Regions from separate parts of the Leminorella grimontii genome, predicted to be linked through region 2. Evidence: predicted binding sites of a transcription regulator. Region 2 holds the regulator's gene; each other region holds the start of a gene.
What was found. Region 2 encodes LexA, which represses DNA repair genes until DNA is damaged. Its sites were predicted from a motif close to TNCTGTATGTACATACAGNA; they were not measured.
Positions count from the first base shown of each region.

Region 1 (10,625 bases), 240 kb from region 2:
AGGCCTGCTGCCTTGGTAAAGAATAGCGTAAAAGAGTGATTTTCAACGTTATCAGGCCGACTGTAAAGCCGGATAGCGTTATCACTATACTCGTCGTCTTTCAAGTTGCAGGTGCGTTGGCTGCGTTCGTTCACCCGAATCACTTACTGGAGTAAGCTCATCGGGATTCACTCTCTTGCCGCCTTCCTGCAACTCGAAATCCATAGAGTATATATGCCTAATCTGTTCTAACCTGCGCTTTTTCTGTCTATGGCGACCGGCCTTGGCGGTGCTACCATGGCCGGGACTTTTTTATTTTGTTCCAGACTATCTCCCTGTGCGATGAGGAATCTAACCATGAGTCAACTGTTCACCCCGATTAAGATTGGCCCGCTTACGCTGCCCAACCGCATCGTTATCGCGCCAATGTGTCAATATTCTGCCGAAGACGGCAAAACGACCGACTGGCACACTATCCACCTGGGGCAGCTTGCGCTTTCCGGCGCGGGGCTGTTGATTATGGAGGCCACCGCCGTAGAGCCGGAAGGACGCATTTCCCCTCATGACGTCGGCCTTTGGGACGATGAAACCGAGCGTGCGCTGGCAAAAACTCTTAGCGCAGTGAAGCGTTACTCCGCAATGCCTCTGGCGATTCAGCTGGCCCATGCGGGACGCAAAGCGTCAATGCCGCCCCCTTGGCAGCCGGGCCCCGCCGTTCCGGCCGAACGAGGCGGCTGGCAGCCCGTAGCGCCGTCGGCCATCCCGTTTGACGCCCATTCCGCCACGCCGCAGGCGCTGAGCGAAGAACGCATCGCCTCCATCATTGCGTCGTTCGCCCATTCCGCCAAGCGAGCCGACAGGCTGGGGTTCGACGCCATTGAGATCCACGCCGCGCACGGCTATCTACTGCACCAGTTTTTATCCCCGATAGCCAATCGGCGAGAAGACGGCTACGGCGGCTCTCTGGAAAACCGCATGCGCATGCTGCTGGAAACCTTCAGCGCCGTTCGCAAAGTCTTTCCTGCCAATAAGGCGGTCGGCGTGCGCATCTCCGCCAGCGACTGGGTTGAAGGCGGCTGGGATTTGGAGCAGTCCATTGCCCTCTGCCATCGCTTAAAGGCGCTTGGCTGCGACTTTATTCACGTTTCCAGCGGCGGGCTGTCCGCCGAGCAGCGCATTCCCGTAGCGCCGAACTATCAGGTGCCCTTCGCCCGTCGAATTAAAGAGGAAGTCGGCATGCCCACTATCGCCGTCGGGCTGATTACCGAGCCAGAGCAGGCGGAAGCCGTCGTCGCTACCGGCGATGCCGACATGGTAGCGCTGGGGCGCGGCATCCTTTATGACCCGCACTGGCCGTGGCGCGCCGCCGCCGAGCTTGGCGCACAGGTTCACGCACCGAAGCAGTATTGGCGCGCTGCGCCGCGTCGGATAAAAGGGCTTTTCGGAAACACCTCCACGTGAGTGGAGAAAACGGATCATAGGTTATGTGCGCTCCGAGTTGCGGAGAACGAATAGCCGCTCCTCTATATCCGTTACTATCTACCTTCGGGCGGGGCTGCCTATGGCGGTTCTCCCGAAGGTCGACAAAACAGCCTTTCAAGGCTTACGCTCACGCGGCCCGGCCCGCTCACCTCCGCGGTCACTTCATCACAGCGCTCGTCCAGCCTCCTATCGGCAACGCTAAACCGCCACCCAGCGGCCTTCAAAACGGCGTCTTCATCCACGCTGATGGGATAAAGCTCCAACGCCTGAGCGGCCAGCCGCCACGCCTTCTGCTCGTTCGCATAGTGATAAAACTGCGCAGTCAGCGCCTGCTGATAGTGCATCAGCCCCAAAACCGTCACAGAGAACAACAGCATGGCGACCAGCGTCTCTATCAGGCTAAATCCCTCCTGACGGAGGGCTGACGCGGTCACGGTTCGCACTCCACGGGCTGGCCAACCAGCGGGCAAACGTCGCTTAGCGAGGCTGGAAGCGGGATCAGGCCAACGTCTAAAGATTCGCCCCGCTCTCGCCGCACCAGCGCTCGCTGAAAGAGCGCCGCCGGCATCTCGCCAAACCTGGCGTAGCCCGAACCGTGAATCAGCAGTTCGTCACTGCTTAACGCCCTTACGCAGGCATTTAACCGACGGGCTTCATGGCGTTCGCACCGCCAGCCCTCGCCGTTCAACGACCAGCGCAGCGATGATGCCCACGCCAGCGCAGAGTGCGCCCGCTGGCGGTTTTGCAGATAGCGCCTTTCGTCAACCTGCATTCTGACGCGCTGATCCAGCTGGCGATGAACACCCTTAAGCATCATCATGGAAAACGCCAAGAGCATCATAACCAGCAGCAGCGTCGCATAGCCCCTTTGTTTTTGTATCACGGGTTTCTGCTCCTCCCCTTTACGCGGGCGACGAGCGTCCGCACGACTGCCGGTTGGCCGCGCCAGTGGCCTGAAAGTGTGATATCAAAATAGTATTCGCCCTCTCCCTTCGCCGACCGAGAGTCGCGGCGTTCAATCAGGAACCCGCTGACGACGATTTCTGAAGGATCCAGCATCTTCTCCCATTCACCGCCCTGACAGCCGCTGACGCCCCTTTGGCGTTCAACAATCCCTTGTCGCCAGCGGTAGCCAAAGCGTTCAGACAGCGAGACGCCTTCCGGCTCTATCCGACCGTTGTGGTTCAGGTCATAGCTCAGAAGCACGCAGGCCTTCACGTCGCCGGAGGGCGACGTGACAATCTTGACCATCTCATCGCTTCGCAGCGTCGTTGAGGCAAACAGATAGCCCGCGCGGCGAAGATCTTTCTCCACGGTTTGCAAAACCTGCCCCAGCGCCTGCTCCAACCGGTAGGCCCGATACTGCATCAGACTCTGGCGCTGGAACGTCGGTAACAGCGACATAGTGCCAGACAGCAGCAGCCCGCTAATCAGCATGGCGATCAGCATTTCGGGCAGGGAAAAACCTCGCTGAGCGGCTAGCATCGGGGAAGCCCCGCCAGGTCGTTGTTACTTTCAGCGCAGCGACGCAGGCGACCGGTAGCGGATAGCACAATCCTTACCCTTCCCGCCTTTCCCTGCACGACGATATGCCCCGCCCCCGCCGTATTGCGTACGCCGTAAAAACCAAGGCCCAATTCGGACTGCTGTAGCTCAAGCCGCATCCCCTCCATCGGCAGGCGATAAATAGGGCCGCGGGCAGAAAAGCAGTCCGCTGCTCCCTGGGGCCGGGAGGCTATCAGGCAGTCCCTGTCGCGCTCTTTGCCTATTCGCAGCAGGAGGGTTTCATTACGCCAGTGCGCCGCCTGCTGAAGCCGGGACATAAAGGCCAGCAGCTCCGCGCTGGCCTGCTCCAACGCGGCCCGCTGTCGGTAGCTTTGCCAGCTTTGAACGCTGCCGGTCGCTAAAATCGCCATTACGCTTATTGCAAGCAAAAGCTCGATAAGCGACAGGCCGCACTGGTCGGTGTGTTGTCGTGTTTTCATGGCCGCATGCTAAACGGGCCCAGTGAAAGCGAACAGGGAGAGAAAAAAGAAGTGGAAACGACGCTGATAAGAAAAGGTGTAATGCGCCGAGCGTTACATCAAACTGCGGCGCAAATAGAATAATACGCTTACTGAGCGGGAACCGGCGGCTCGACTTTCCGCCCCTGCCTGTCAATATAGTTTTCCTGACGGCAGGAAACGACCGTATGTTCGCCGTCCGGTATCGATTCGCAGTCCATGCCGACTCTTGCCAGCCCGTTTTCAAACGGCCAGGCAAAGTCATACTGCGGCTCAATCACCGGCTCCAGTCGTTGGTTAAAGAAGCCGACCTTGCCGTTGACGATACCGCGGGTCAGCCCTTCCTCAAAATAGTCGGGGCCGTTGTCAAACAAGAGCACTTCGAGGCTGCTTCCATCGGGCTTAACGTAAAAAACCCGGCGATCAATAAAGAATCCGGCCAGACCGTTGTCGCCATAGTCGGCCTGCGCCAGAGCGCGAGAGGAGAAGCGAAACGTCTTGCCATCTGGCGCCGCACAGGCGCTATCGTCAATTAGCCCTTGCTCGCTGGAACCATACAAACAGCTTAACGAATAGGAGGGTGAAGAAACACCGCAGCCTGCGGCCATCAACCCGACCAGCAGCAAAAGAACAACTTTCAAACGTGCGATTCTCATCCTGAGCGCCTTTTCCCACATCAGATGTAAAAAGCCCGCCGACAGGGGCGGGCATAAAAATTAAATCGCCACCGGCGCTTTGATCGCCGGATGCGGATCGTAGCCCGTAATTTCAAAGTCTTCGAACCGATAGTCGAAGATGGACTCCGGCTTACGCTTGATCTCAAGCTTCGGCAGCGGACGCGGCTCGCGGCTCAGCTGAAGGTGCGTTTGTTCCATGTGGTTCATATACAGGTGCGTATCGCCGCCGGTCCAGACAAAGTCGCCGACTTCCAGATCGCACTGCTGGGCCATCATGTGTACTAAAAGCGCGTAGCTGGCGATGTTGAACGGTAGCCCCAAAAACACGTCGCAGGAGCGCTGATACAGCTGGCAGGAGAGCCTGCCGTCGGCGACGTAAAACTGGAAGAACGCGTGGCAGGGCGCCAGCGCCATCTCGGACAGCTCTCCCACGTTCCAGGCGGAAACGATGATCCGGCGCGAATCCGGATCGCGTTTTAGCTGCTCCACCGCCGCGGAAATCTGGTCTATCTGACGACCGTCAGCCGCGCCCCACGAGCGCCACTGCTTGCCGTATACCGGCCCCAAATCGCCGTTTTCGTCAGCCCATTCGTCCCAGATAGTGACGTTATTGTCGCGCAGGTAGCCGACGTTGGTGTCGCCCTTTAGAAACCACAGCAGCTCGTGAATGATTGAGCGCAGGTGACAGCGCTTGGTGGTCACCAGCGGGAAACCTTCCTGCAGGTTAAAGCGCATCTGATGGCCGAAAATAGAGCGCGTTCCCGTACCGGTACGGTCGGATTTTGGCGTTCCCTCGTCGAGGATTTTTTGCATTAATTCTAAATATTGTTTCATCGTAACCTCGTCACCTTAAAATTCCTCATCGATCACGCTTTTTGCCGTTTTTCCTGCGGCTTCGGGCGGCGGTAGGCCCAAACCATCATCAGTACGCCAATCAGGATCATCGGCAGCGAAAGCAGCTGCCCCATGCTGAACAGGCCAAACAGCCCCAGTTGGGCGTCCGGCTGGCGGAAAAATTCAATGATAAAACGGAACGTCCCGTAACCAATCAAAAACAGCCCCGAGACGCTGCCCGCCGGGCGCGCCTTGCGGATAAACAGATTCAGAAGCAGGAACAGTACGACGCCTTCCAGGCACATTTCATACAGCTGCGACATGTGGCGAGGCAGCATTCCGTCCTGCATGTAGGGGAGCCACTGCGGGTTTTGTTCAACAAACAGCTGGTCGGCGACGCGCGCCGTCGGGAAGCGCATCGCCCACTGGAAATCGGTAACGCGTCCCCAAAGTTCGCCGTTGATAAAGTTGCCCAGTCGGCCAACGCCGAGCCCGAAGGGGATCAGCGGCGCCATGAAATCGGACACCTGGAAGAACGTGCGCTTGGTGCGACGCGCAAACCACAGCATCGCTACGATGACGCCCATCAGGCCGCCGTGGAAGGACATGCCGCCCTCCCAGACTTTAAACAGGTAAAGCGGATTAGCGACAAAGTCGGGAAAGCTGTAGAACAGCACGTAGCCAACGCGGCCGCCGACGAATACTCCCAAAAAGCCCGCATACAGCACGCTTTCCACTTCGTCCTTCGTCCAGCCGCTGTTTGGCCGCCCGGCGCGGCGCTTGGCTAGCCAGAGGGCAAACACGAAGCCTATCAGGTACATCATGCCGTACCAGCGCAGCGACAAAGGCAGCGTGGGTTCTAAAGAGAAGATAACCGGATCGAATTTAGGAAATTCCAGAAAGCTAGAGTTCATCACTCACCACAGTACATATCACGTTGAATTGAGAACGGACAGCGCCGTTGATTACGCGCTTAAAAAACCGCGCAATCATAGCATAGCCAAACGCGTTTGGTTCGCAGAAAAAGGCCGCTTTACACTCATTTACGCCCCGTATATCGGGGAGTGAAAATGGATAGCCCCACGATTAAGTGGGGCTAATGACTATCTATCACCGCCGGTGCGTTCACCCTTCCTACGCTTCGGGTACGGCGAATTCGACTTTTGCGGTCGGGTTTCCTGCTTTTCCTGCATCGCCAAAACGATGGGAGAAAACTCTTTCATGACGCGACGATAAACGTCACGTTTGAACGAAACGACCTGTCGAACCGGATACCAATAACTCACCCAGCGCCAGCCGTCGAACTCCGGCGTGCTGCTGCGCTGCATGTTGATATCGGCTTCACTGCTTATCAGCTGTAGTAAAAACCACTTCTGCTTCTGACCAATACAAACGGGCTTAGTGTCCCAACGCACCAAACGTTTAGGTAACTTATATCGTAACCAGTTACGCGTACAGCCAAGGACCTTGACGTCTTTACGACTCAGTCCCACTTCTTCAAAAAGCTCGCGATACATGGCCTGCTCCGGAGATTCCCCCGCGTTGATGCCGCCTTGAGGAAACTGCCATGAGTGTTGACCAAATCGCCTGGCCCACAATACCTGTCCCTGCTTATTACAAATTACGATACCAACATTCGGGCGGTAGCCATCATCATCGATCACCGGACTACCTCAGAGCATAAATTCTTTATAGATAGGTTGATTGTTTCATACTAGGCTGTGTCCCGCAACTGTACACGGTGGCGACGCTGAGCCAAAAGGGCGTAATCAAGGCGGAGCGCGCAGGGCATAGTGAGCCTATGCCCAAGTGCGACAACGCAGGGTACGCCCTTTTGGCACTCGTCCCGAAGGGCTGGGGTCCTTTTTACGCAGCGCTGCGTTACTCACGGCTTATTTGGGCCCGCCAAACCTCACCGCTCGCGCCTTGCTCTGCGTAAAAATGACCGCCAGCGCCATCCGCGTACAGTTGCGGGACACAGCCTAAACGGTGCGGTAAACCTCTGGGTGAGATTCCCTTATCAATACGCTTGCTGAGTATAACTTGACATTTGGAATTAAGTTATAAACAGCCTAAAGCCACATTACCCTACTTTATGCACCTTTACTGTGGATATCTATGTGAAGAACCCGATAACAATATGGGTAGAAATCAGAACCCCCAGAGAATTGATCCTGCATTGAAATTGAAATAATTCAATATAAATCAGGTTAATATAAATAACCAACAGGCAAAAAACGGATCTAAAATGTGATGCAGATCCCTAGGCGAGATCGCCATGAACAAAAAATAGCCTCCGTCGACTTTATCCACAGACAGTGATAAAAAGTTAACCAAAATGCGGTTTGATACGCAAAAAAACCCCGAAGTCAATGCTGTAAATGAAAACAGTAGTCATCTTTTTGTGAGTTATCCAAGATATCTGTGGATAACATAGTGTAAGATCCTGTTCACTGTCGGTGGCTTATTGACGATCCGTTCAGCCATAGTGGAAGGCGAAACGGGCCAAAAATAAAAAATTATGATATAAACCATAGCGTTAATTTGTTTCTTAACGCTATGAAAAATGACTTACAAGCGCGCCCCTTGGGCTGTATAAATTTAGAACAGATAAACGGATCCCTAAATGTCCTATACGGTAACGCCCCTTCCTATGCCAGAAAGCGAGCAGGAGCTCTATCAGCGAGCGCTGGCGCTGGCCGGATATACGATGAAAGCGCTGGCGGACGCCGTAGGGTTGCCGATCCCTAAAGATCTAAAGCGGGATAAGGGATGGGTTGGCATGATGCTGGAACACTATTTAGGCGCCAGCGCCGGCAGCAAGCCCGAACAGGACTTTCCTCATCTGGGCATAGAACTGAAGACGATCCCGGTAAGCGCGCAGGGCAATCCGCTGGAAACGACCTTCGTATGCGTCGCTCCCTTGACCGGCAACAGCGGGGTGACTTGGGAAAGCAGCCACCTTCGTAGGAAGCTTCAGCGGGTGCTGTGGGTGCCGGTAGAGGGAGAAAGAAGCATTCCTTTAGCCGAGCGGCGCATCGGCACTGCCCTGCTGTGGAGCCCGGACGAAGAAGAGGAAACCAAACTCAAGCGCGACTGGGAGGAGCTGATGGACCTCATCGTGCTGGGGAAGGTAGAAACCATCACCGCCCGGCACGGAGAAGTGCTGCAAATCCGCCCCAAGGCCGCCAACGCGCGGGCGTTGACGGATGCGATCGGCGAGTTTGGCCAGCCGATTATGACGCTCCCGCGCGGCTTCTATCTGAAAAAAGCCTTTACGCGGGCGCTGCTGGCCAAACACTTTAACCTGCCGCTGTCTGAATAAGAGGCTACTTCTTCCGCGCTCTCGCCAATTGTACAAGCCACAGGCCGCCGATTGACACCGCCAGCAGGCCGCCAAAAACGCAGCCTATCGCCACAACGGGCATACCGGCTTTCACCGCCAGCGTGTACAGGCCGAGCATCAGCAGCATGGCGGTATTTTCACCAAAGTTTTGCACCGCCACCGCATTACCCGCGCCGACGGTTTGCTTTCCCCGATCCTGTAACAGCGTATTGAGCGGAACGATAAAGAACCCACCAAAAATGCCGATAACAACAAGGATCGCATAGGAGAGCGCCAGGCTGCCCTGCAGTACGAAAACCACCACGCCGACGCCCAACAGTACCCCTGCAGGAATACAGCGGCTCACGGTTTTTAACGTGATCCACTTGGCCGCGGCCGCTGCGCCGATAACGATGCCTACCGCCACCATAGCGTTTAGCAGCGTCGGCGTAAGCAGTCCTTCGATGCCTAACGCGACAGGAACCCAGAGGATCAGCAGGAAGCGGAGCGTGATCCCCGCCCCCCAGAACAGGCTGGTGCCCACCAGCGACATTCTCGTTCCCTGATCTCGCCAGAGCACCACAATCGCGTTGGCGAAGTTCGCCACCATCTCTTTAAGATTCCAGCGGGCGCCCGGTCTGGCTGGCTGTAGCTTCGGAATATAAAAGTTGGCGGCGACGGCGCCGGCATAGACGATGCAGCATACCGTCAGCGCGATATAAGGGCTGATGTCCACCAGCCAGCCGCCGACCAAAGAGCCGGTGAGGATCGCCGCCAGCGTAGAAGACTCAATCAGGCCGTTGGCCTTCACCAACTGATCGCCGTGGGTCAGCTCGCCAAGGATGCCGTACTTGGCGGGAGAATAGGCGGTTGCGCCAATGCCTACCAGCAGGTAGCCAAAGAACGGATCGAGGCCGGCGAAAATGATCCCCGCGCCGATAAGCTTAACGGCGTTGGCGAACATCATCACCCGCCCCTTCGAGAAGCTGTCGGCAACCTGCCCTACAAACGGCGCCAGCACCACGTAGGCGACAATAAACAGCATCTGGAGCACCGAGTGGCTCCAAAGCGGGTAGGTCTTTTGAATCAAAACGCCTAATGTCGCAAAAAACAGCGCGCTGTCGCCAAAGGCCGATAAAAACTGGGCGCTGGTTACCGCCACCATGCCCCTGCTCAGCAGCGGCTTGGGCGTTACGTCGATCGTCGTCATTCGGACTCCGCAGGCGCTTCGGCCAGTTTACGCAAGGAGACAAAATCCGGCTTGCCGCTGCCCAAAAGCGGGAGCGACTTTAAGGTCCGAATATCGCGAGGAACGGCCAGCCCCGGCAGCCCCAGCTCCTGGGCGGCTCGCGATAGCGCATCGCGAGGCAGCTCGGCAGCGGTGGTAAACAATACGAGAGATTCTCCCTTTGCCACGTCGCTTTTCACCGTTGCGGCATGCTCGGCATTTGGCGCCACCTTTTTGGCTATCGCTTCTACGCTTTCCAGCGATACCATCTCGCCGGCGATTTTAGCAAAGCGCTTCACGCGGCCTTTAATCGTGCAGAAGCCTTCACTATCAAAAGAGACGATGTCGCCGGTGTCGTACCAGCCGACTTCCAGCTCGCCCCGCTCATTTTCTGCCGCAGGCTGCTCCAGCACGCCGGGGTTTTCCACCCGCAGATAGCCTTTCATGATGTTTGGCCCCCTCACCTGCAGGCGGCCGCCCTCTTCAATCCCCGGAACTGAGATCAGGCGGGATTCGATGCCCGGCAGCAGTCGCCCTACGGTCTGAGATTTGGACGCCATCGGAACGTTAATCGCCAGCACCGGCGCGCATTCGGTCACGCCGTAGCCTTCCAGAATGCGAATGCCGAACTTCTCCTGCCACAGCTCGCGCGTAGCGCTCGAAAGCTTCTCCGCCCCGGCCACTACGTAGCGCAGGCGAGCGAAGTCGTACGGATGGGCAAAGCGCGCATAGTTGTTGAGAAACGTCGGCGTGCCGAACATCACGTTGCAGTTCTGATCGTAGATCACTTCCGGCACGATGCGATAGTGCAGCGGGCTTGGGTAAAGGAAAATGCGGCTGCCGGTAACAATCGGCGCCAGCAGCCCCGCAGTCAGGCCGAAGGCGTGGAACAGGGGCAGCGCCGACATAAATTTGTCCTGCGGCGAGAAGTCCGCCACGGTGCGGATCTGCTCCACGTTAGCCAGCAGGCTGCTGTGGGTGTGTACTACGCCCTTCGGATTGCCCTCTGAACCAGACGTAAACAGGATAATGGCCGCGTCGTCCGGCTTTTGCGGCGCCATTGCGCAGCGCGGCATCAGCAGGTGCTTTAACACCCA
Region 1 covers NZ_CP146357.1:742,645-753,269, reverse strand. The annotation lists gene V8L73_RS03600 (NADH:flavin oxidoreductase/NADH oxidase) at 337-1,440, shown strand; gene V8L73_RS03595 (prepilin-type N-terminal cleavage/methylation domain-containing protein) at 1,539-1,895, opposite strand; gene V8L73_RS03590 (DUF2509 family protein) at 1,892-2,344, opposite strand; gene V8L73_RS03585 (prepilin peptidase-dependent protein) at 2,341-2,946, opposite strand; gene V8L73_RS03580 (prepilin-type N-terminal cleavage/methylation domain-containing protein) at 2,940-3,446, opposite strand; gene V8L73_RS03575 (WG repeat-containing protein) at 3,575-4,120, opposite strand; gene thyA (thymidylate synthase) at 4,181-4,975, opposite strand; gene lgt (prolipoprotein diacylglyceryl transferase) at 5,008-5,889, opposite strand; gene rppH (RNA pyrophosphohydrolase) at 6,079-6,639, opposite strand; gene mutH (DNA mismatch repair endonuclease MutH) at 7,602-8,300, shown strand; gene lplT (lysophospholipid transporter LplT) at 8,305-9,510, opposite strand; gene aas (bifunctional acyl-ACP--phospholipid O-acyltransferase/long-chain-fatty-acid--ACP ligase) at 9,507-10,625, opposite strand, start outside.
Region 1: mutH (DNA mismatch repair endonuclease MutH) is a predicted target of LexA. The motif match lies at 7,349-7,368, and genes of this name have one in related genera.

Region 2 (10,625 bases):
GATAGCCCACAGGGATTGCTGAACCACGCTTGTTTAATGCATGCGCAGTTTGAAACCCACAGCTGGCGCTTTCAGTCAACGGAGCGCGATGAATGGATAAAGGTGCCGGTGAAAGGGCAGATCCGGGCCAACGACGTTACGGTTCTCAAACAGGCGGCGCTGGCGGGCGTGGGTATCGCCATGCTGCCGACCTATCTGGTTCGAGGTGAAATCGTTTCTGGTGAGCTTGAGGTCGTGCTGGCGGACTGGCCGCTGCCACAGCTCGGTATTCATGCCGTCTATACCTCTCGCCAATATATGCCGGTCGCGCTGCGCACTCTGCTGGACTTTCTGGAGGTAAAGTTCAGCACCGATGCGTTTTGGCAAAATAACGAGGGATAGTGAGGCAGATAGTGAGGCATAGTAACGGTTTTTTCTCCTATTTCGTGTCTATAATTCAAAGATTGGTAAAACGGCTGAATCCAGCCAGCGTTAATGCGAACGATAGAAAACGACTATCGATGAAAGTCATAATCCCGAAGCGTAAACGGGATACAATCGGCGACGCATAACTTTTTGTTTTATGAATTCAGGGGGATCCACGATGAAGAGCATTAATCCAACGGAAACTGCAGCATGGCGAGCGCTTGAGGCCCATTTTGACGCAATGAAGGGCATCACCATCGGCGCTCTTTTTGCTCAGGACGGCGAGCGCTTTTCTCGCTTTTCCGCGGAGTTTGAAGACCAAATGCTGGTGGATTTTTCTAAAAACCGCATTACGGATGAAACGCTTTCTCTTTTGAGAGATTTGGCGAAAGAGTGTGATTTAAACGGCGCCATCAAGGCCATGTTTAACGGTGAAAAAATTAACCGTACGGAAGACCGCGCCGTACTGCACGTGGCTTTGCGCAATCGCGCCAATACGCCCGTTCTGGTTGACGGTAAGGACGTCATGCCGGAAGTCAACGCCGTTCTGGAGAAGATGCGTTCGTTTTGCCGCCGCGTTATCGACGGCGAATGGAAAGGATATACCGGGAAGGCGATAACCGACGTGGTAAATATCGGCATCGGCGGCTCCGATCTGGGGCCTTACATGGTCACCGAGGCGCTCCGTCCGTATAAAAACCATCTTAACGTACACTTCGTCTCTAACGTTGACGCTACCCATATTGTTGAAGCTCTGCGAGACCTAAGCCCGGAAACTACGCTGTTCTTAGTGGCGTCAAAAACGTTTACGACGCAGGAAACCATGACCAACGCCCATACCGCGCGAGACTGGTTTTTAAGTTCAGGCAAGCCGGAAGACGTCGCCAAGCACTTTGCGGCGCTGTCGACCAACGCGAAGGCCGTGTCTGAATTTGGTATTGATACCGACAACATGTTTGAGTTCTGGGACTGGGTCGGCGGGCGCTATTCTTTGTGGTCCGCTATCGGCCTGTCGATTGCGCTTTCCATCGGTTTTGAGAATTTTGAAAAGCTACTGTGCGGCGCTCATGCGATGGACAACCACTTCGCCCGCGCGCCTCTTGCGCAGAACCTGCCGGTTACGCTTGCGCTTATTGGGCTGTGGTACGGTAATTTCCACGACGCACAGACGGAAGCCATCCTGCCTTACGACCAGTATATGCACCGCTTCGCCGCCTATTTCCAGCAGGGAAATATGGAGTCCAACGGTAAATATGTCGACCGTAACGGTAAAGCGGTCGACTACCAAACCGGGCCGATTATCTGGGGCGAGCCGGGTACTAACGGCCAACACGCGTTTTATCAATTGATTCATCAGGGAACCAAGCTGATTCCCTGCGACTTTATCGCGCCGGCCAAGAGCCACAACCCTCTTGGCGATCACCACGCCAAGCTGTTGTCGAATTTCTTCGCCCAAACGGAGGCTTTGGCGTTCGGCAAGTCAGCCGATGAGGTACGCGCCGAGTTCGCTAAAGCCGGAAAAAGCGCCGCTGAGGCCGAGCCAATCGTTCCCTTTAAGGTGTTCGAAGGCAATCGCCCGACCAACTCGATCCTTCTTAAGGAGATTTCTCCCTACAGTTTGGGGGCATTGATCGCGCTTTATGAACACAAGATTTTCGCACAGGGCGTCATTTTAAATATCTTCAGTTTCGATCAGTGGGGCGTAGAGCTGGGCAAACAGCTGGCCGGCCGCATTTTGCCGGAACTGGTGGGATATGAAAAGGTCAGCAGCCACGACGCTTCCACTAACGGTTTGATTAATACCTATAAGCGCTGGCGTTAGTTCGCGCGTATTTAACGGGAGGCCCTATCCTCCCGTTTAATGACGTATTTTTCTGGGAGTATAGGATATGCCGGATAACGTTAAGCGCGGCGCCTGGGTCGCGAGGGTGCTGCAAACCGTACTGAATATCGGCCTGCTGCTGCTGGGCGTTATTCTCATCGTGTTTCTGGCTAAAGAAACCTACGCGCTGATTCAGGTGCTGTTCATTAACTCTGCGAAGTCATCCAGCTACTTGCTGATTGAGGGCATCGTCATTTACTTCCTGTACTTTGAGTTTATTGCGCTGATCGTCAAATACTTTCAGTCGGGATATCACTTTCCGCTCCGCTATTTTATTTACATCGGCATTACCGCGATCGTCAGGCTTATCATCGTCGATCATAAGGATCCGATGGATACGTTCATCTATGCCTGCGCCATCTTAGTGCTGGTCATCGCTTTGTATCTTGCGAATACCGACAAGCTAAAGCGCGAGTGAAAAACGCCGAATATTGACACAATGTTAAATAATGGTTTGTAGAATACGGCCCACCGTATTTTATGAGGCATATTTTACGCTACAATAGGCGCGTTTTTATCGTCAAAGGCCCCTTGTTCTTATCGTTAAAGGTCGGGGCTAAATGAAGGCGCAAGCACAATGAAACAGACACTCTCCGTACCGCACTGGAAAGAGAGAAACTGGACGTCTCCGCAGTGTGATTCATTAAGCCAGCGGCAGTCCGACTGGCTTTTAGAGCCGGGTTCAATGACCCGCCGATGCGAGCGTTTTTGCCAACGGGTCACGGTGCAGCCCCAGTTCGAGGGCTACGTTACCGCTCCGCGCCTTGGGCGCGAAGAGGCTGAGCTGCCGAAGGACGATCGCTATTGGATTCGTGAAATCTTCCTGTTTGGTGATAATATTCCGTGGATATGGGCGCGCACGGTAGTGCCCGCTCGAACGCTTAGCGGGCCGCTGGCGGACGTAGCCTCTCTTGGCGAAACGCCGTTAGGGCGCTATCTGTTTAGCCATAAAGAGCTTGTGCGGGACTATATTCACGTGTCGTTGGATGACGGTCTCTGGGGCAGACGTTCACGCTTTCGTCTGTCGGGGGGGCCGCTGCTGCTGACTGAGATTTTTTTACCGGCGGCGCCGCTATACTGACTGGGGGAGAAGGTGACTCAAACCAAATGGCTGGCATACTGCCGTTTGATGCGTATTAATAAGCCTATTGGCGCTCTTCTGCTGCTTTGGCCGACGCTGTGGGCGCTGTGGCTGGCGGGGAGAGAAACGCCAAGCGTGTCTATTTTGCTGATCTTCGTTGCCGGCGTTTTCTTGATGCGGGCAGCGGGCTGCGTGATCAACGATTTTGCCGACCGCCATTTTGACGGACACGTTGAGCGTACAAGAGCGCGGCCAATGCCGAGCGGTGCGGTGACGGAAAAAGAGAGTAAGGTCCTGTTTTTAGCGCTGGTGACCGTTTCCTTTTTGCTGGTGCTGATGCTCAACCACCTGACCATCGGGCTTTCTTTTGCGGCGCTGCTGTTGGCCTGGATGTATCCTTTCATGAAGCGCTTCACCCATTTCCCTCAGGTTATTTTGGGCGTTGCGTTCGGCTGGTCTATTCCCATGGCCTACGCCGCCGTTAGCAACGCGCTGCCGATGAGCTGTTGGCTGCTGCTGCTGGCAAATATTTTCTGGACTGTGGCGTACGATACGCAGTACGCCATGGTGGATCGTAACGACGATTTGAAAATCGGCATCAAGTCGACGGCTATCCTGTTTGGCCGCTATGACAAACTAATTATCGGCCTGCTGCAGTTTGGAACGCTGCTGTCGCTTTACGCCGTAGGCTATCTTAACCATCTGGGCGGGCCTTTTTACTGGTCGCTGCTGCTGGCGGGAGCGATGTTCGTCTACCAGCAACAGCTGATAGCGGATCGCGAAAGGGACAGGTGTTTTCAGGCGTTTATGAACAATAACTACGTCGGGCTGGTGGTATTTCTGGGCGTTTTGATGGATATCCTGATGCGCTAATTCCCACTTACTGATTAAAAAACGGGCAACAGTGTGAACTGCGGCCCGTTTGCTTTTATTTCCAGATAGCGCTTACTGCGCTTCGGATGAAGAATCGCCGAGAGACTGGCTAACGCTCTCGATGGTCAGGGTCACTTCCGGCGTCATCAGGTGAGTCAGGATGTCGTACATAGACTGCATGTTTTCCGGAATGGCGTCGCCGCTGTCGCTGATATAGCCTGCGCTTCGAAGCGTCGCTACCAGGGTGGAGAATACGGCCTTGTCGAAAAACTCCGGCGCGTTGATGCCGTGAAGCACCGACAGGCGCTGGGCGAGCTGGCGGCTCTCTTTTTCCAGAACGCCGCGGCTGATGCTGGGGTTATTGCGCAGCAGCGACAGCGTGATGGTATAGCGCTGCAGCGTCTCCCGCACGCCGGCGGCCAGCAGCTGCAGCTGGCGGATCTTGGCGGGGTTTAGCGCCAGTTGGCCGTCGTCGCGCCGTTTGATAAGCGCCTGTCGCAGCAGTTCGTTAATCAGCGTCTCGATAACCTGCGGCAGCTCTTTTTCATCGTAGTGCATGAAGAGTTCGGCCTTCAGCAGCGGATAAATCAGAGACACCTTCTGAACTATCTCTTCACGAGAAACGCTATCGTGATGCATCACGATGCTGGCAATTAGCGACGGCAGCACCAGCATGTGGTGAATGTTGTTACGATAGTAGGTCATCAACACCGCCTGCTCCCGCGGCAGAATGATGATTTCACCGGCGTTGTCTTTCTCAACGTCAAACTTGCTCATCTTCAGCGCGTGCTCCAGCATTTGCTCTGGAGTATCGCTGGGGACCGTGGCGTCCTGTGCGTAAGGCACGTTGCGCAGAAGTTGAACGTAGCAGTCAAGCTGCTCGAGTAGCTGTTCGCGGGTCAGCGCGCGCTGGCGAGATGCGAGTAGCGCGGTGCAGCACAGGTTCATGGCGTTGGCGGCGGCGGCCTTGTTGATGTTGGTCATCAGGCGATCGGCTATTTGATTGACCGCAGGCGTCAACCAGCTTGGGCGTGGCGTTTCGATGGGGTCAATGGCGTCTCGCCAATCGGGCACGTGCTGATTGAGGTAGGTCATCAGGGGGATCGGCTCCCCAAAGTTGACGTATCCCATGCCCAGATTGCGCAGCTTGCGCATCGTACGAACCACTTGCCAGAGGTTTTCCTTTTCCTTCGTTGCGCCGCGCAGTTCTTTGGCGTAAGTGCCCACTTCCATTACGTGCTCATAGCCGATATAGACGGGAACAACGGTAATCGGGCGATTGCCGCCCCGCAGCATGGCCTGAATGGTCATCGACAGCGTGCCGGTTTTGGGCTCAAGCAGGCGACCCGTGCGGGAACGTCCGCCCTCCACAAAATATTCAACGGAATAGCCGCGGCTGAACAGCTCGCCCAAATATTCGCGAAAGACGGTGGAGTAGAGTTTGTTGCCTTTAAAGGTTCGACGAATGAAGAACGCGCCAAGGCGACGGAATATCGGCCCGGCAGGCCAAAAGTTAAGGTTGATGCCGGCAGCGATGTGCGGCGGTACCAGCCCCTGATGATAGAGCACGTAGGACAGCAGCAGGTAGTCCATGTGGCTGCGGTGGCTCGGCGCATAAACGATGCCGTGGCCGTCCTGCGCCAGTCTGCGGACGCGCTCGGCGTTGTGGACCTTGATCCCCTGATAGAGGCGGTTCCAGGTCCAGCTCAGTACGCGATCGGTTACGCGCAGCGTTTCGTAAGTAAAGTTGGCGGCTATCTCCTCCATCATCTCGACGGCATTTTGTTTTGCTTTGGAAAGAGGAATTTTTTTGGATGCCGCTTCTTCCTCTACCGCTTTTTCAATCGCTTTAGAGGTCAAGAGCTTGTTGAATAAGTCCTGACGAACGGGAAGCTTCGGACCAGTAGCCGCAAGGCGCAGGCGGGCGAAGTGCATTCGCGCTACGCGGGCCAGCTTCTGGGCGATAGTCTTGTCCGTGCCGTGTTCATCCGCCATGTGGCGCAGCGATACGATGCGGGAGAAGCGAACGAAGCTGTCTCGCCCCAGCCACAGGATGACGAAAAACTTCTGGATGCCGTTAAACAGCCGCAGGCGCGGCGCGTCGTGAGAATCGTGGCCTTCGCGCCCGGGTGAGCGTCCGAACATAACGGAGACCGGCACCATTTGAATATCCAGCTGAGGGTGACTGCGGTGCAGGTCGAGATAGTCATGGAACAGCTTCACCGACTCCTCTTTTGGCGCGTAGTAGCTAAATACCCTCGGGCCATCGTGAATGAACACGTAGCGAGGAAGCAGCTGGCCGTCCATTTCGAATGGTTCCAGCGGATCGGGCAGTTCCTGCGCCAGGCACTGTCCGCGCAGCGTCAGCAGGTCTGCTTTTGAGTTATAGGGCAGAACGTACAGTATCGGGCGCGTGGTATCCAGCCCCAAATCGGCGACGGGATCGGAAGGGATGCATTTGCTACGAACCAACATTTTTATTGGAATATTCAAGAGTTTATAGTAAAGATTTCGCCAACCGGACATATATAATAAGTGCCTCTTACTGAGTGATGAAACGCAAGAATACCAGAACTGTAAGCAATCTGTGATGATGTGATAACGGATAATTGCTAAAATTGATGATAATTTTTTAAGGAGATGGTGGATAAATGAATCAGGCAACGGGATTAACGCGCATAGTAAAAGCGGCAGGATATTCATGGAAGGGGCTGTGCGCTGCGTGGAAACACGAAGCGGCCTTTCGTCAGGAGAGCGTGCTGCTGGTTGCCGCCGTAGCGGTCGCGCTATGGCTGGACGTATCCACAATTGAACGTATTTTACTGATTGGTTCGGTTGCGCTGATGGTGATTTTTGAACTGATAAATAGTGCAATAGAGGCCGTTGTCGATCGCATCGGCACTGAGCGGCATGAGCTTTCCGGTAGGGCGAAAGATATGGGGTCCGCCGCCGTATTAATTACGGGGCTGTTAGCGCTTTTCGCCTGGGGGAGCATTCTTTATCAGCACTTTTGGGGAGGCGCCTGACGCCTAATAGACGGAAGTTTAACTATTTAACGTCTTTGATTATTCCAGCGCGCGTTCACGTCGAGTGGCGATAGTGGCGATATAGGCAAGGCGTGTAAAGCGGCGTTCCTGTTTTATCTGTTCTGCCAGCCATTTATGAAGGGGATGCGTTTCGTCTGATATATAGTAGATTCGTTCGTCTCCCCAAACTTCATAACTAAAGGCGCCTTCTTCGTCTTTGTAGCTAAAGCTGATAACGACGTGAGAGTGAAGCGTTTTCCAATCACAGTGCGGACATGCTGCATTTTCTCGCTTTTTTATTTGCTGATATGGCGTCGAGAGATAAAATCGCCTGCTGCAAACGGTACATTGGCACTCTAACGTTTTGGGATTAATAACGCGTATTCCGTCGCAGTTCTTTTTTCCTGTAATAAATGCACCATAACGGATATATTCCATAACGGCATTCCCCATATTAATTAAACCTATAATTATTTATTACCATGTCGTATTGGTTCATTTATAAAAAATAAATACGGTAACCATGGGAATAAACATATGCCTTTGAAAATTAAGCATAACGCCGCGGTAAAGACCTACTAAAACTTTAATTTTAATAATAAAAAAGGAGGGAGAAAGGGATAAGGCTTTCTCCCATTAAATTGGAAAAGCAGTATTTATTATTACACTAATACAGTTGGAGCATGTAGTCGTGTTTCGTAATTTTGCTACCTTAATAATTCGTTGTCAATTAATTAAGAGGGGGAATTATTTTATTTTGAGAAATAAGTCTCATATAGAGAGAATCTGATGAGTTGTTTTTGTTTTTTTATTTTTTTTGGTTTTTTAGATTGCATTCTTAGTTCTTGTTGATGTTTTTATCTGGCTAATTTGAAATAATGACTCACTTTCTTACATTTCTTCTCCAGATTCAGCCGTCGATACCATCGTAAGCGGCGTTAGCCGAGGCGGATACGGCGTTTTGTATTTCGGAATGCGACGGATTTTTATTCAGCGGTACAAATAATGAACTGAATAATTATCTCTTGCTTCATTTCGTGCCTGAGAACGGCCAGACATTTTTTAATTCTATTTTTCGATACATCTCGTAATTATGCCGTTTAGAGGTTTCCATATGTACAATACCTGTATATACTCACAGCATTACTGTATAAAAAGACAGGCTGAAGGAATCGAGAGATGAAAGCGCTAACCGCCAGGCAGCAACAGATTTATGACATGATTCGCGAGCATATCGGCCAATCCGGCATGCCGCCAACCAGAGCTGAAATTGCCAGAACGCTCGGATTTAAGTCGCCCAATGCTGCTGAAGAGCATCTGAAAGCCATGGCGCGCAAGGGCGTTATTGAAATCGTCACCGGCGCATCCAGAGGCATCAGGCTTCTAATGGAAGAGGTGGAAGAAGCGGGCCTGCCGCTTATTGGCCGCGTGGCTGCGGGAGAGCCTTTGCTTGCTCAGGAACATATTGAAAGCCACTATCGCGTCGATCCGTCGCTGTTTCGTCCACATGCGGACTTTTTGCTGCGGGTAAGCGGAATGTCGATGAAGGACATCGGGATTGTCGACGGCGATCTTCTGGCGGTGCATAAGACCCAGGACGTTCGCAACGGGCAAGTAATCGTTGCGCGCATTGACGATGAGGTGACGGTTAAGCGCCTTAAGAAGCAGGGCAACGTCGTCCACCTTCTGCCGGAGAATGAAGAGTTCGCCCCGATCGTCGTCGATCTGCGCGAACAGAGCTTGACCATTGAAGGCTTGGCCGTTGGCGTTATTCGCAACGGTGACTGGATGTAGCGGATCAAATAGCGTCGCGCCTTGCCGCTATCTCCGGTGAGAATGCTAAGTAAAAAAGCGCCTTATGGCGTTTTTTTACGCCCTGATTTCGGCATCGAAGAAGGATATTGGCTTTATTGTACCAAGCGTAATGGCTATGCGCCGCGCTGGTTACACTGCCCGCAGGTACCGTGCGTTTCAAGCACGCTGTGCTGAATGGTGAAGCTGCTTTCGTCCGCCAGCGTTTTGAGCAACCGATCTATGCCTTCGGCATGGTGCTCAGCGACCAGGCCGCAGCTGTCGCAAATAAACAGTGCGGAAGTATGCAACGGTTCGCCGACGTGGTGGCAAACGACGTAGCTATTGGTGGATTCGATCTTGTGGATGAAGCCCTGTTCGAGTAGAAAGTCGAGCGCACGATAGACCGTCGGCGGCTTTGCCTGAGGCTCTGATTCCCGCAGCAGGTCGAGCAGATCGTAAGCGCTGATAGCGCTCGGCTGTTCAGCCATCAGCTGTAAAACCAACTGACGCTGTGGCGTCAGGCGCACGGCCCGCTGTTCGCACAGCTTTTGCACTTTGGCTAACATTGACGCGACGTTGACTGAGGACATCTCACTTCTCTCCCAATAAACAGAAAGCCGATATTACCACGCCTGAGCGAGAACGCCGAGAGGGAGCTTAATGCACTGTGACTTGCCGGATGTAAATCAATAAACCCGGCGCGCTTTCTTTTACGCTTCGGCATTCTCCCTTTTTACCTGTGATATAATCGCCGACCTTCTATCGCGCTTTCAAATGTGGAAAACGCATTTCGAGCTAACGCAGATTTAAGTTAAGAGAGTGAATCGCATCACGATGGCCAATTTTCCCCCGCACCGCTTTTCCGTTGCTCCTATGTTGGATTGGACTGACCGGCACTGCCGCTACTTCCATCGCCTACTGACGCGCCAGACGCTGCTGTATACCGAAATGGTGACTACGGGCGCCATTCTGTTTGGTAAGGGGGACTATTTAGGCTATAGCCAGGAAGAGCAGCCGGTTGCGCTACAGCTGGGAGGCAGCGATCCTACCGCGCTGGCGGAGTGCGCAGCGCGTGCGCAAGCGCTTGGTTATAGCGAGATTAATTTGAATGCGGGCTGCCCGTCCGATCGCGTTCAAAACGGGCGCTTCGGCGCCTGCCTGATGGCGGAGCCCGAGCTGGTGGCAGACTGCGTCGCGGCGATGAAAGAGGCCGTTAGCGTGCCCGTGACGGTGAAAACGCGAATTGGCATCGACGACAGCGACAGCTACGCCTTTTTGCAGCGCTTTGTTGAGATCGTCTCTGAGCGGGGTGGTTGCCAAAGCTTTACGTTGCACGCGCGTAAAGCGTGGCTGTCGGGGCTTAGTCCAAAAGAGAACCGGGAGATCCCGCCGCTTGACTATGAACGCGTCTATCGCGTCAAACAGGAGCTTCCTCATCTGACTATTGCGATTAACGGCGGCGTAAAAAGTATAGAAGAAGCTAAGGCGCATCTGGAACACGTCGATGGCGTGATGATGGGGCGTGAGGCCTATCAAAATCCGGGCATTTTGGCGCGGGTTGACG
Region 2 covers NZ_CP146357.1:499,383-510,007, forward strand. The annotation lists gene V8L73_RS02505 (LysR family transcriptional regulator) at 1-381, shown strand, start outside; gene pgi (glucose-6-phosphate isomerase) at 584-2,227, shown strand; gene psiE (phosphate-starvation-inducible protein PsiE) at 2,295-2,705, shown strand; gene ubiC (chorismate lyase) at 2,865-3,368, shown strand; gene ubiA (4-hydroxybenzoate octaprenyltransferase) at 3,417-4,241, shown strand; gene plsB (glycerol-3-phosphate 1-O-acyltransferase PlsB) at 4,314-6,767, opposite strand; gene V8L73_RS02535 (diacylglycerol kinase) at 6,893-7,267, shown strand; gene V8L73_RS02540 (hypothetical protein) at 7,307-7,705, opposite strand; gene lexA (transcriptional repressor LexA) at 8,447-9,061, shown strand; gene zur (zinc uptake transcriptional repressor Zur) at 9,196-9,651, opposite strand; gene dusA (tRNA dihydrouridine(20/20a) synthase DusA) at 9,896-10,625, shown strand, end outside.

Region 3 (10,625 bases), 970 kb from region 2:
CCCTGCTCCGTCGCCAGAAGAATCTGCTCAACCTCATGACGAGTCAGATGTTTTCTCTGCTTCATTAAGCTTCCTCCAAAAAATAGACCAGAGTAATTCCCCTTCGCTGATGCTTTACCCAAGCGGCGAAGCAGAAGAGAATAGCATGCTACATGTAAATTTTAGCAACACATTACGTCACATATAAACAAATTAAATAATTTACTTTGTAAAGTATTTGCAGAAAAGTCCATAGCATTGAAATACAAGGCGCTACGGGAATTTGTCAAAATACGTAAAAAGAGGTAGAAAACCCGTTGCCTATCGTTCCGGTTGGTCAAAAACCAATCCGGACGAGTGTAAAACGTAGAAAGCGTACCAAGATTTGTGCAATAACTGATTAAAACAAAAGCAAACGCGCTTTTACGCTCTTGCATTAACGCAAATAAAGGGTAGTATTAGCCCACTAGTTCGGCACGTAGCGCAGCCTGGTAGCGCACCGTCATGGGGTGTCGGGGGTCGGAGGTTCAAATCCTCTCGTGCCGACCAAATTTCCCCAAAAAATCAGCCCAATGCGGCTGATTTTTTTTGTTCTGAGTTTGGTAGTGGTGAAACTATGGTAAAAAGATGGCGAAACCGTCTAATTCATCATTAACCAGATCTAGTCATCTACGACAGCCAACTTTACAAGTCTAAAACATGGCGGCTCAAATGTGGATCGTTTCTGTCTTCTACACTTTCTCACTCACTTCAAGCTTACGCATGCACTCAAACGCGATCTCATACAACTGAGTTCTTGAAAAACTACCTCGGCGGATATACAGCGGTATCCGCGATAAAACATCTTGTTCAGATTGCAGATGACCGCCTTGTTCTTTTAAATTTAATTGCGTTGCTTTTCTTTTTACTCAGTAAATTAACACAAATAAAGTGAAAAAATCTAACCACTCAGAAATGAAATCACACTGTTTTATAGAATCAATAAAGAATATAATAAGCGACCTTAATTTAATAGATTCATTACGCGTAGAATAAAAATGCTTTTACCTAGTAAAAATATAGTATATGAAGAAAAAACACACTAATAGGACTTGTTGACCCCCTAAAAATAGTACATTCCTTTTTGACTAATTTTCTTTTATTTTTATACCAAAGAACAGACCAGTCACAGAACTAGAAATAGCGGTTGCTACTATACCGATGCTAGTTCCTGTGAATTTCAAACCGTAATGTAAGCTCTAAAAAACACCACCATTAATAGTGATAATTAAGAAATTCAAAAGACACTTATTAACAAAAATATTATTAAATTTTACTTAGAAAGGACATATGTCCTTTTTTATGATGGCACTCTGCATCCCGGTGATGCATTGAGACGGTATTCTGACAAAGTTAAATCAAATAACCATTTACTTTTATGACGATTTATCAGCCAATAGCATATTGCCCAAAGTATCACTGGTACATCCTCATCGGTCACCACAAGTATTAGTGTAACATCATAGAAAGGATAGAAATAATCTGTTAGTGGGAGATTGGAGTAAAGTGATACTACGTCAAAAGTAGTACACATTTAAGAGGGCATAAAAACGATAGAGGCGGCCAATATTGGCCGCCAGTTATATTTTATAGTCGTTTAACTAAATGTCAGTTTGATTAGTTAAAATTACCAAGTAATTTATATGTTATGCTTTGATTCGTAGCTTCAATAACTTCAAGACGAGCGCCTTTATAGCCAATTAACCTTGACGCAGATAAATCATACTCGACATCATTATTAAAGGCCGGTCTAGCCATATTATTAGATAACTCCCTATAACCAATATTAATTTTATTACCAACCCTACCGTTATAGAGTAATGTTTGTTGAAAGCTACTATCACTAGAAACCGATAGTGATATTTTTTCAAATGGCATATTGTCTGCACATGTAGAAATATTAAAAGCAGTAATGACACAAAGAGTTTTTGTATCTTTTTTTACCATTACAGCCTGCCATGGATCAGCAAGAAATGACTTATCAATAATAGCCGAATCAGCACCACCAGTTGGCAAGTAGAACTCACTGTTTTCATCTTCACCTCTCTTAGCCAAAAAGCCAGGCATAATGCTATAAGCCATCCCAATTTTAGCCAAAGCAGTAACTTTTATTCCCTCATATTGACTTACCGTCCCCTGCCTCACCAATTCATCACCAACAAAAGCCGTATTAACACTACCTACGGATGGTTTACTGACAAACTCAGTTTTTGGAACATAATTGTATGTAGGGGATGTACATCCAGTTAAAAGAACTGATACCAAACAGCCAAAAACTATCTTTTTCATTTTTATGCCCTTTTTAAGTTTGTCTCCCCATCATATCAACAAGAACTTAGGCAATCACCTGTCAGAACTAACAGAGGTACCAATACGCCGCATTTTAAGTAACTACGCGGCTCTGATTACAGAGCCGCGATTGCAGGGATCGAGTAAATAGCGCGATTTACGTCTTTTCGCCTTCTGTCGAAAAAGACCTTCTCACCACACTTCAGCGGCGACCTCGGCCACCAGCCGTACCTTATGCCACTGCTGTTCTTCGCTCAGCGTGTTTCCCTCTTCCGTTGAGGCAAAGCCGCACTGAGGGCTTAAGCAAATTTGGCTCAGAGGGACATACTGCGATGCCTCCCTTAGTCGGGCCTTAATGCTCTGCGGATTTTCCAGCTCGCCGTTTTTTGTCGTAATCAGGCCCAGGACAACCTGCTGCTTTCCCGGTCGAATAAAGCGCAGCGGCGAGAAGTCACCGGAGCGATCGTTATCGTATTCAAGGAAGAAAGCGTCGACGTTAACCGTACCGAACAGCACTTCCGCCACCGGCTCATAGCCGCCTTCGGAGATCCAGCGCGAACGGAAATTACCGCGGCAAACGTGCAAACCTACCGTAAGATCTTCCGGCTTTCCCTCCAGCGCCTTATTCAGCACGCGGGCGTAAATTCGGGTCAACTCGTCCGGATCTTCCCCCCTTGCACGAACCTCAGCCCGCTGTTCTTCGGAGCACAGGTAAGCCCAAACGGTATCATCCAACTGCAGGTAACGACAGCCCACATCATAAAATGCGCGGATCGCATCTCGCCACGTCGTTGCCAAATCATCAAAATAGTCGCTCAGGTCGGGGTAAACCGAACGATCGATAGCCGCAGAGCCGCCACGAAAGTGCAGCACGCTGGGGCTGGGAATGGTCATTTTGGGCTGGGCGTTACCGCTGACGCTTTTCAGAAAGAGAAAGTCCTTCAGCATCGGGGGGTTGCCGAATGCGACCTTACCGGTTATCCGCACGCTTTGGGCCTTGGTCTGAACGCCCTTAAACTGAATGCCGCGTTCGGCACCGTATAGCTCTACGCCCTCCAGGCCAGCAAAGAAATCAAGATGCCACCACGCGCGGCGAAACTCGCCGTCGGTTACCACGTGAAGGCCACAGGCGCACTGCTTCTCAACCAAAATCCGAATAGCGTCATCCTCAACTTGGCGCAGCGCTGCGGCGTCAATTTCTCCGCGAGAAAACCGCTCGCGGGCCTCTTTTATCGCGTCCGGTCTCAGAAAACTGCCGACGATGTCGGCGCGGTAGGGGGCGGTATGTCGCTGCATGAGCTATCTCCATTTGATTCGCAATTTAAAATAGACGGCCAAACGTCCGGATAGCTAATTATTGACATGCAGGCCACTGTCTGGCAAATGAGGAAATTTCACGGGGCATGAAAAAAATTCATGTTGCTGAATTTTTCCAATCGCTTAGAGAAGCAAAAGGCCTTAAAACCAAGGGTTAAACCACACCGGCAATAAACTCTCTCAGCCACTGGTGTGCAGGATCCCTATGCAAACGTTCATGCCACAGCATCAGCATTTCCATAGGGGGAACCTCAACCGGCGGCTCATAGGTTACAAGGTTTGGGATATCCGCAGCTAATCGGATACGCACTGGGGCGACGGCGTTATGAAGGGAAAGCGCGCCATGTTGCTCGTCACCGTCGGCGGCTGGGAACCCCACTACAGCGCCAGAGGCATTAACGGCCCTATGGACGACCTCCTGTTTCCCATACACCACGGCGTTCTTTGGTATCCGGGATTCGACGTTCTCCCTCCGTCAGTTATCTATCGGACGGGAAAAATGGACCCAAAAAGAATGGCCCATATTCAGGACGAACTGGGCCAAAAGCTGGATAATTTATGGAACATACCCCCCATCGCATTTCGGCGACAAAACGATGGGGACTACGTCATTCCCAGCTTAACCTTAAGTGCCAACATCATGCCAGAGCAATCCGGGTTTTCGATACATATCGACGCCTAGGCCAATCCCACGCAGCTATCAAAAATCGGGGCGTTCGGCTTTTTGCTTAAGCCCCTTGATAGCCAAGCAAATCGGAAATCAGCGCCGCAGCCCCGCAAATAGCGCGACGACAAACAGGGCAAGGAAGACAAAAAAGAGAATCTTTGCAATCCCCACCGCCCCGGTGGCGATGCCGCCAAAGCCAAACGCGGCGGCAACTAGGGCAATGACAAAAAACAGCAGGGCGTAATAAAGCATATGAATTCCCCCGTAATATCCACTCTGCACAAGATCAAGTGATACGTCGTGATGAAACGTCGCCTAGAGAAAGGCAATAAGCACAGCGGCTTATTGCCCTCCTCTTTGCTCACCGAAGAGAGACGCGTACTAGTTACGCGTTTCCCACTCTTTAATCTGCTTTTCGGCCTCGTCTTTAGAGATGCCGTAACTTTCCTGTATTCTTCCGACCAGTTGCTCCCGCCGCCCGGCAATTTGGTCAAGCTCGTCGTCGGTCAGCTTTCCCCACTTCTCCTTAACGGCGCCCTTCAACTGTTTCCAATTGCCTTCCACAATATCCCAGTTCATAGATTACCCTCTGTAACCGCTCGCTATGGTTGAATGGTGACGGCGTTATTAAATGATTCAACGCCCTTTACGCCACTTACGGCGCGCCCTATTGCCTCTTTATCGCGCACGCTTTTCACGGTCCCTGTAACGATGACGTTGCCATTATGGCTGTCAACGTTGAGCTTCAACGTTTTCAGCCCCGCCTCACCGGCCAATGCGCTTTTCACTTTGGCCGTCAGCCCGGCGTCGTCAATAAAGCTATCGTCGCTATTTTTCTTCGTCTCTTTCGTCGTCTGAGCGCTTTCGCCGAACGGATTCTTTTCCGACTCGGCAGCCTGTACCCACAGGACGAAGCCGGAAAAAAATACTACCGCCAGCACGTTAGATACTACGTTTATCGTTTTCATCGCTGCCTCCATCCGCCTCACGGCTTTTCCCGTTTTTTATCGTTACACGCCTCTTCCTTCTCCCGCAGCTGAGCACCCATTTCGTCGTCTCTCCTTCTCTCTTTCTCATCCTGAAACGTCTCGTTTTGACAATCTTCAGGCATCGGCCTTTTTGTCTGAGTCATGGTTTCCTCCTCGAATAAGCCTAAGAAATAGAATCAATTCATCGCAGCGTCGTTTTCAAAAACGCCGCCGCGCCTCTACCATTAAGCAACGGGCGTGCCAACGCGTAGGGAGAAGACATATCCAAAAGGATATTTGCGTATCACGCTATTTATTAAGGGAAAACAAAAAAGAGCTATTTAAGGGGGAAAACAAAGCTCAGCGAGAAAGGAACGCGCTTTTTACCGATCTTCCGGTAAATTTTACCGACGTTCGCCGCCGTCAGGCCCAGTACCATATTTTTTTAAGCGGTTGTAGAGCGTCTTGAGGCTCACCCCCAGCGCCGCAGCGGTTTTCTCTCTGTGCCCGTGAAAACGTTCAAGCGTCGCAAAAATAAGCTCTCGCTCGGCGTCAATTAGCAGGCGCTTATCCGGCTCCTGAAAAGCCTGTACCCACCACTCGCTGCCGATGCTATCGCCGCGGCTCATGATAAATCCACGCTGTACCGCGTTACGCAGTTCACGAACGTTACCTGGCCAGTCATAGTCACACATTTGAATAATCGTGGAGGGCAGAAAGCGCTTCGTGCGCCCTTCCCGCTTACAGACCTGCTGAAGAAAATGCTCTGCCAAAATCGGTATATCTTCACGCCGTTCGCGCAGCGGGGGCAGTTGAATGGGGAAAACGTTCAGGCGATAATACAGATCCTCCCGCAGCTTCCCTGAAGCGACCGCCTTTTCAGGCTGTGCGTTCGTCGCGGCGATAATGCGCGCATCAACGTCGCGAAGGCCGGACGAACCGACGCGCATAAAGCTTCCCGTTTCCAGCACCCGTAGAAACTTTACCTGCAGCTCGCTCGACATCTCCGTCACTTCGTCCAGAAAAAGCGTTCCGCCATTGGCCTGCTCAAACAGTCCCCGGCGCAGGGAGTCCGCGCCGGTAAAGCTTCCCTTTTCGTGGCCAAACAGTTCGCTTTCTACCAATTGTGCAGAGATTGCGCCACAGTTTATCGGAATAAAGCCCTGCTGAGCGCGAGCGCTCAAGGTGTGAATAGTCTGGGCAACCTGCTCTTTACCCGTACCGCTTTCGCCAACGATAAGGACCGTCGCATTCGTTGGCGCAACGCAGGCAATTTGTTCATAGACGTGACGCATCAAAGGAGAGCGCCCATAAAGCGAACCGAAGCGATCGCACGTCCTCATCTTCGCGGCGCCGTTTCTAGCCCTATCGGCCGATCTTGCCGTACGTTTGACCTGAGACAGAAGGCCTCGCAGCTGCTGTTCACCCACTGCCTCAATGCGATTCTCAGGGCCGTTAATATGTATCGCTCTCAGCGTTGACCCGGTAGCAGCATGATCCGTAAGCATAATAACGCTGGCGCTTCTCAGCAAAGAAAAGTCAATGTGCTGGCCGTGCAGCATATTCATATCAAAAAATATGACAGACGGGCATTCTCGCTTGATGCATCGTTCGACGTCACAAACGTTCTTCACAACGCATACCGAAAGCCCCTCATGGGCGACCAGAGGAGTGATTTTTCCAGAAAAAACGGAACGGCTTTCTTTCACGATAAGGACATCAGGCATGTTTATACCTCCGTTTAAGTGATTCTATCCCCCTAAAAAATTTGAAAAATTCTATTTAACAAAGTAATGCATAATACAAAGCAAACTAGTAACGCATTGCAACTATAAGTTTATGTAATTTTCCCAATATCCGCAAAAATGAGTAATAAAGGACGTTTGCCTTATTTTTCGGCTTAATATACTATATAAATATACAGTATTTTTTAATCTCGAGGTCAATCATGCAGGTTGAAATCTCTATACGCAAAGAAGACGTTCTCCCTAACGGAGCCGAAGCCGCGCTGAAGGAAGAGCTGGAAAAGCGGCTGTTTTGCCATTTTGCCGACGTGCGCGTCAGAGTGCGGCGCGGCAGCGCTAATGACATTACGGTTCTAGGTGGAATGAAGTCGGATAAGGAGCTGGTGAGCGAAATCCTTCAGCAAACCTGGGAAAGCGCCGACGATTGGTTTGATGCCTATCAGTAGCGGACCGCATTGTCTTACGCACTCCATGTAAAAGAAAAGCCGACGCTTTCGCATCGGCTTTTTCTATTCACTGACGGTAAGGCGGCTTACTCTTCGTCAGAAGACGATACCGTATCGGTATCCCCCTCCAGCGCCTCTTCGTCACAGACGTTTTCGTCATCCTCTTCCGCATCGGCAACCCGCTGCAGGCCAACGACGCGCTCGTCTTCCGCCGTACGGATAATCGTTACGCCCTGAGCATTACGGCCCACGACGCTGACTTCCGCCACGCGCGTACGAACCAGCGTACCGGCGTCAGTGATAAGCATGATTTGGTCGCAGGCATCGACCTGCACTGCGCCGACTACCTGACCGTTGCGCTCGCTCACCTTGATGGAGATAACCCCCTTGGTGCCGCGCGACTTGGTCGGATAGCTGCTCAGGCTGGTGCGCTTGCCGAAACCGTTTTCCGTCACCGTCAGAATATCGCCGATGCCGCTGGAGGTGGCTTCCTCTACGCCGTCATCGTCGTCATCTTCCGGCAGGTCGTCGTTAACCAGCGCTTCGTCGTCCTCCAGCGCCTCATCGCCCGCTACCTGCGGCTTGTCGCTGCCGTAAGGAACGATAAGTGAAACCACCTTGTCGCCGTCGGCCAGACGGATACCGCGAACGCCGGCAGCGGTGCGGCCCATGGAGCGAACCGCCGCCTCAGAGAAGCGAACCACTTTACCCATAGCGGAGAACAGCATGACTTCGTTGGAACCGCCGGTGACGTCAACACCGATCAGCTCGTCGCCGTCATTCAGCGTGATAGCGATAATGCCCGCGCTGCGCGGACGGCTGAATTCGGTCAACTGGGTCTTCTTCACGGTACCGTTGGCGGTCGCCATAAAGACGTTGCGGCCCTCTTCATATTCGCGAACCGGCAGAATGGCGGTAATGCGCTCATCCTGTTCCAGCGGCAGAATGTTGATGATGGGTCGACCGCGAGCGCCGCGGCTTGCCTCAGGCAGCTGATACACTTTCAGCCAGTACAGGCGGCCGCGGCTGGAGAAGCACAGAATAGTATCGTGCGTATTGGCCACCAGCAGGCGTTCGATAAAGTCTTCTTCTTTAATGCGCGCAGCCGATTTACCCTTGCCGCCACGACGCTGAGCCTCGTAGTCGGACAGCGGCTGGTACTTGACATAGCCCTGATGGGACAGCGTCACAACCACGTTCTCCTGCTCGATCAGGTCTTCGATATTGATATCGGCGGTGTTGGCGGTGATTTCGGTACGACGAGGATCGTTGTACTGATCGCGAATAGCCGTCAGCTCTTCGCGGATCACCTCCATCAGGCGCTCCGGACTTTCCAGAATCAGAATCAGCGCTGCGATTTGAACCAGCAGCTCTTTGTATTCGTCCAGCAGCTTTTCGTGCTCTAAGCCAGTCAGGCGGTGCAAACGCAGCTCAAGGATCGCCTGGGCCTGCTGTTCGGTCAGGTAGTACTGACCGTCGCGAATGCCGTATTCAGGCTCCAGCCATTCAGGGCGAGCGGCGTCGTCGCCGGCGCGCTCAAGCATTGCGGCTACGTTACCCAACTCCCAAGGCCGAGCCAGCAGCGCGACTTTCGCTTCAGCAGCGGTTGCCGCGGCGCGAATCAGCTCAATGATCGGATCGATGTTGGCCAGCGCAATCGCTAGACCTTCAAGGATATGGGCGCGTTCGCGGGCTTTGCGCAGTTCAAAGATGGTGCGGCGAGTAACAACTTCGCGGCGGTGGCGAATAAACGCCTCCAGCATGTCCTTCAGGCCCAGCAGCTTCGGCTGGCCGTTGTGCAGCGCCACCATGTTGATGCCGAACGTCACCTGCAGCTGAGTTTGTGAATAAAGGTTATTCAGCACCACTTCAGCGACCGCGTCGCGCTTGGTTTCAATCACGATACGCATACCGTCCTTATCGGACTCGTCGCGCAGCGCGCTGATGCCTTCAACCTTCTTATCCTTCACCAACTCGGCAATTTTCTCAATCAGGCGCGCTTTGTTGACCTGATAGGGAATTTCATGAACGATGATGGTTTCTTTACCGCTCTTCTCATCGGTTTCGATTTCGGCGCGAGCGCGAAGATAAATCTTGCCGCGGCCGGTGCGGTAGGCCTCTTCAATGCCGCGACGACCGTTGATGATCGCCGCCGTCGGGAAGTCCGGCCCCGGGATGTGCTCCATCAGCCCTTCAAGGGTGATGTTCTCATCGTCGATATAGGCCAGACAGCCGTTAATCACTTCAACCAGGTTATGAGGCGGAATGTTGGTCGCCATGCCCACGGCGATGCCGGAGGAGCCGTTAACCAGCAGGTTGGGAACGCGGGTCGGCAGCACGGTCGGGATCTGCTCGGTGCCGTCATAGTTCGGCCCGAAGTCGACGGTCTCTTTATCCAGATCCGCCAGCAGGTCGTGCGCCATGCGCGACATGCGAATTTCGGTATAACGCATCGCCGCCGCGGAGTCGCCGTCGATGGAACCGAAGTTCCCCTGACCGTCGACCAGCATATAGCGCAGAGAAAAAGGCTGCGCCATACGGACGATGGTGTCATACACCGCGCTGTCGCCGTGAGGGTGATATTTACCGATAACGTCGCCGACAACGCGCGCTGATTTCTTATAAGGTTTGTTCCAATCGTTGCCGAGCACGCTCATCGCATACAGTACGCGACGGTGTACCGGCTTAAGTCCATCTCGAACGTCCGGCAGCGCGCGTCCGACAATAACGGACATCGCGTAGTCGAGGTACGACGTTCTTAGTTCGTCCTCGATATTTACCGGCATTATCTCTCTGGCAAGGTCGCTCATGAAGCCGCTATCCCTCTAATTTATTAGCCTCGAAAAGGTGCAAAATTATATCACATCCCGCAGGGGGTTTCTAATATTCCCCATTTTTCCTCTCTGCACAGCCTAACTCCCCTCCGCGGGAAATTGCGGGTATACTGTCGGCCCCATAGTTTATTCAGGTATCGAGTCATGAGCGCCACAGAAAACGTCGACCGTAACGAGATAGCCAAGTTTGAAGCCATGGCTTCACGCTGGTGGGATCTTGACGGTGAATTTAAGCCGCTGCATCAGATCAACCCGCTGCGTCTGGACTACATTCAAAGTCGCGCTGACGGTCTGTTCGGCAAACGCGTGCTCGACGTCGGCTGCGGCGGCGGCATTCTGGC
Region 3 covers NZ_CP146357.1:1,467,990-1,478,614, reverse strand. The annotation lists gene V8L73_RS07170 (tyrosine-type DNA invertase) at 1-65, opposite strand, end outside; tRNA gene V8L73_RS07165 (tRNA-Pro) at 452-528, shown strand; gene V8L73_RS07160 (hypothetical protein) at 1,636-2,307, opposite strand; gene V8L73_RS07155 (cobalamin-independent methionine synthase II family protein) at 2,500-3,603, opposite strand; partial or broken gene V8L73_RS07150 (LysR family transcriptional regulator) at 3,779-3,943, opposite strand; partial or broken gene V8L73_RS07145 (NAD(P)H-dependent oxidoreductase) at 3,923-4,306, shown strand; gene V8L73_RS07140 (DUF1328 domain-containing protein) at 4,385-4,543, opposite strand; gene V8L73_RS07135 (CsbD family protein) at 4,673-4,870, opposite strand; gene V8L73_RS07130 (BON domain-containing protein) at 4,894-5,259, opposite strand; gene V8L73_RS07125 (hypothetical protein) at 5,277-5,423, opposite strand; gene V8L73_RS07120 (sigma-54 dependent transcriptional regulator) at 5,664-6,986, opposite strand; gene V8L73_RS07115 (DinI-like family protein) at 7,208-7,450, shown strand; gene gyrA (DNA topoisomerase (ATP-hydrolyzing) subunit A) at 7,537-10,260, opposite strand; gene ubiG (bifunctional 2-polyprenyl-6-hydroxyphenol methylase/3-demethylubiquinol 3-O-methyltransferase UbiG) at 10,429-10,625, shown strand, end outside.
Region 3: V8L73_RS07115 (DinI-like family protein) is a predicted target of LexA. The motif match lies at 7,166-7,185, and genes of this name have one in related genera.